One region of the Pantoea sp. SGAir0180 genome, then DNA from elsewhere that is predicted to be linked to it. Evidence: predicted binding sites of a transcription regulator. Region 1 holds the regulator's gene; the other holds the start of a gene.
What was found. The regulator ArgR, encoded in region 1, controls arginine synthesis, uptake and breakdown. The targets are predictions, from matches to a motif close to ANTGAATAAAAATACANT.
Positions count from the first base shown of each region.

Region 2: the regulator ArgR is predicted to act here: its motif matches at 765-782, upstream of argF (ornithine carbamoyltransferase).

Region 1 covers NZ_CP028071.1:4,213,911-4,216,116, reverse strand. Annotated here, with positions in the region: gene mdh (malate dehydrogenase) at 1-92, opposite strand, end outside; gene argR (transcriptional regulator ArgR) at 629-1,099, shown strand; gene yhcN (peroxide/acid stress response protein YhcN) at 1,585-1,848, shown strand; gene C1N58_RS19810 (YdgH/BhsA/McbA-like domain containing protein) at 1,922-2,194, shown strand.
Region 2 covers NZ_CP028071.1:3,262,387-3,264,592, forward strand. Annotated here, with positions in the region: gene C1N58_RS15375 (tRNA isopentenyl-2-thiomethyl-A-37 hydroxylase MiaE) at 1-163, opposite strand, end outside; gene rraB (ribonuclease E inhibitor RraB) at 221-643, opposite strand; gene argF (ornithine carbamoyltransferase) at 807-1,814, shown strand; gene pyrB (aspartate carbamoyltransferase) at 2,057-2,206, shown strand, end outside.

The sequences.
Region 1 (2,206 bases):
GACAGTTCTGAACCTGCTGGAAGCTGGGTTTTGAGTAGAAGTGCGAGCGCCTGGCCTATGCCACCCGCGGCACCGAGAACGGCAACTTTCATTCATAACTCCTTATTAAGGTGGGGCAGAGAAGATCCGATATTCCATCTGTATCAGAGCGTAACCAACGGCTTAGTGGATGACGTTTGTCCGGTGCCTGCTCTACCTGCTTCAATACAGAAGCGCCGGATAAAAAATGACACATCATCTTCCTGTCCCTTACTCGCCAGGTTACTCACGCGAGTCAGGCAATTCCCGGTTCAGGCTTACTTTAGTAATAAATGATGAAGGCATCATTCTCACTAACAGGCTGTAAACATTATACCCGTGAACTGGCAACCGTATTATCCGCAGAAAGAGATCGGCAATGTACATTTTTATTTTCTTACCTCATCAATAATATAACACCTTTGCAACCTTTGCCTTTTCAGGCTGTGAGCTGGGTTTTGGTCTGAGGAGATTCTTTGCTATTATCGCCGCCCGCGATGATGACCTCGCAGTACAATTAACAACCGATTGCATAAAAATTCATTTATATGCATAATAATGTCTTTGCTGCGGCCTGGTTCGCGGTTTGTCTTACGTATACTGGTAAATTATGCGAAACCCATCGAAACAAGACGATCTGATTAAAGCCTTCAAGGCATTATTAAAAGAAGAAAAATTCAGCTCTCAGGGCGAGATTGTTCAGGCGCTTCAGGAAGACGGCTTCGAGAACATTAATCAGTCAAAAGTTTCTCGTATGCTGACGAAATTTGGCGCGGTGCGCACCCGCAATGCCAAAATGGAAATGGTTTACTGTTTACCTGCGGAACTGGGCGTGCCGACTACCACCAGTCCTCTGAAGAATCTGGTGCTTGATATTGACTATAACGATGCTCTGGTCGTGATTCATACCAGCCCGGGTGCCGCACAGTTAATTGCGCGTTTACTTGACTCATTAGGTAAGTCCGAAGGCATCCTGGGCACGATTGCAGGAGACGACACCATTTTTATCACGCCAGCACGCGCCTTTACTGTCAGGCAACTGCACGATGCTATTCTGGTATTGTTTGAACAAGAACTTTAGCCTTTATCTCTGACCGGCAGCGCATCTGCCGGTTGATCTGCAGCGCGTCCCTCCTTGTGTTCTCTTCTGTTTAAACGCTCTATTATCAACGAGTTGAGCCTATCTCATTGCCGCAATTTACCTTGTACTATTGGTCATACCCTTTATCCTGACTACTTTTCCACGCTATTTTATACTGCTCTACACCGCATCGATGGTGCTATCCTTTGAGGTTATGTTCACAAGCAGCCTGATCGACCATAAATTTCCGCACCAAAAGTTAAAGTTGCGCATCTTACTGTTTTTATAAGTAATTACCTGTCAAAGGCCGTTTTTTAACCGCTTTTAATAACGTTTAGTTATAAAAAAATCCCATAAGGTTAAAGTATGACTACAAAATATTATTAGGCAGATATTAATTTCTGCCGTTATTAGTCCTATACTTACTTTCGTGATGTGAATCACACTAATAAAAAAGAAGAACAGCCACGACGAGGACATCTTTCATGAAAATTAAAACTACCATCGCTGCTTTAAGCATTCTCTCTGCCCTGTCATTTGGTGCATCTGCAGCTGAATATGTTTCTGATGCGGATGCTCAGAATCTGCACTCTGTCGGCACTGTGAGCGTTAGTGGTGTCGCCGGTGCGCCATCAGATATCAGACAGCAACTGAGTGAGAAAGCGGATCAACACGGCGCTAAAGCTTTTCGTGTTATCGAGGCTTACAACGATGGCAACTATCACGCCACCGCTGAGTTGTACAAATAAAAGCGTTTGAACTGACAGGTAACCAGATGAGACCACATGCTCACTGGTTAATTAACATTGCTGGAGAAGAGTAATGAAAACCACATTAACCTTTGCCGCCCTGAGTTTGGCTTCGCTCCTGTCCTTTGGTGCCCATGCCGCCAGCCCGGTAACAAATCAACAGGCGCAGGAGATGAACCTGCAGCCCCTGAATCAAACCATCACCGTCAGCGGCATCGATGGCGATCAGACGAATGTTCGCCAGGTTCTGTCTCTAAAGGCAGATGCCCAGGGTGCGGGTCACTATCGCGTCATTGAAAATAATCGCGACGATACGTTCCACGTTACCGCTGAACTTTATAAGTAATACATCGACGGC
Region 2 (2,206 bases), 950 kb from region 1:
GAATCAGCCAGACGGCGGTCTGTGCGGCTTTCAGTTCACACACCAGGTGGTCGGTCAGGAGCAGCGTGAGGTTTTCAGGTTTGCGCGCTTCATCAATCCAGGCCTGCGGCGTGCGGCAGTGTAAAAATTGCTGTATCGGTTCAAGTAAGGGTGCGTAATTCATGAATGTCAGACAGGGCCGGAAAACAGAAAAGGCGGAGCAGACTCCGCCCTCGTCAGATTAGTGGCGAATGCCGTTATCGTCTTCGTCGATGACATCGCCATCGTCTTCATCGTCATCCTGGGCATTCGGATCTTCAAAGTAGGTGCCCCAGCCATCGTAGTCGACGTTATATTTTGCCACCAGATTCACCAACTGCTCTACCTGCGCGTCGATCAGCTCCGCTTTCAACGCGCCTTCGCTGAGAATATCCACGCACATGACGGTGGTGCCGTCTTCCAGCTCCAGCTCTTCCGGCTCGGTGACTTCATAGCCCAGCTTAAACGCGTCCACCGCCGCTTTTTCCAGCGAGTCAAAGTTGTTACAGGAGAGATGGTGCTCAATGGTATAGAGCGCATCGGGATCGCTGCCATCCTCTAACAGTTCTTCGATGATCAGCCGCGTCTCTTCACGCTGCTCTTCCAACAATGCTTCAAATGCCATGGCGATATCCTCTCTGAGTTCGGCAATAAGTCATTATTTTCCCATACTGCCTGTCGCGCCACTACACAAAACAGAAAAGATTATTCTCGCCAGGGTTGAAAATGCATATTCATACGGTTAAATTGAATTTTAATTCATTACGAAACCCGTACCGGAGTGCTGTATGAGTCAGTTGTATCACCGTCATTTTCTCAGGCTGCTGGATTTTACCCCGGCCGAGATCGATTACCTGCTTGCCCTGTCTGCCGAATTAAAACACGCCAAAAAAACCGCCAGCGAAACCCAATACCTGAAAGGCAAAAACATCGCGCTCATCTTCGAAAAAGACTCGACCCGTACCCGATGCTCTTTCGAAGTTGCCGCCTACGATCAGGGAGCTAACGTCACGTATCTTGGCCCGAGCGGCAGCCAGATCGGCCATAAAGAGTCGATGAAAGACACCGCGCGCGTGCTGGGTCGCATGTATGATGGCATTCAGTATCGGGGTTACGGTCAGGCACTGGTGGAAACGCTGGCCGAGCACGCGGGCGTGCCGGTCTGGAACGGCCTGACCACCGAGTTTCACCCTACCCAGTTGCTGGCTGACCTGCTGACCATGCAGGAGCATCTGCCCGCTACACCGCTGAATAAGATGACGCTGGTATACGTTGGCGATGCCCGCAATAACATGGGCAACAGCATGCTGGAAGCCGCCGCGCTGGTCGGGCTGGATCTGCGCATGGTTGCGCCGCAAAGCTGCTGGCCGGAAGCCGGGCTGGTCGCAGAATGCCGTCAGGTCGCCGAAAAGACCGGCGGTAAAATCACCCTGACGGCGGATATTGCCGAGGGCGTAAAAGGTGCCGATTTTATCTATACCGACGTCTGGGTTTCCATGGGCGAAGCCAAAGCGGTGTGGGAAGAACGGATTGCCCTGCTGCGCGACTATCAGGTGAACCGCGCGATGCTGGCGCTGACCGGCAATCCGGCGGTGAAATTCCTGCACTGCTTACCGGCTTTCCATGACGATCAGACCACGCTGGGCCGCCAGATGGCAGAACAGTATGGCCTTAAAGACGGCATGGAAGTCAGCAATGAGGTCTTTGAGTCGGCACACAGCATCGTGTTTGACCAGGCTGAAAACCGGATGCACACCATCAAAGCGGTAATGGTCGCCACGCTGGGACAGCGCTAATCATACAGACGCAAACGGTTACCTGTTACGCGATTTTTCCTTGATGCCAACCCGCGATGGCGTATAATGCGCCACAATTTGCCGGAGGAAACATGCAACAGCATCGTGGACAATGTGACGCGCTATCTCGCCTGACCGCAGGCGGCACCGCTGTTTCTTTCCGTCATCGAACCGATCTCAAAAAAGCCCCTTTCTAAGGGGCTTTTTTTTGTCCGCAATCCGGCCGCGCAGAGGAGAGAGCTATGGCTAACCCGCTATATCGCAAGCACATCATTTCAATTAACGATCTCAGCCGCGACGAGCTGGAGCTGGTGCTGCATACCGCCGCCCGGCTCAAAGCCAACCCTCAGCCGGAACTGCTGAAACACAACGTGATCGCCAGTTGCTTCTTT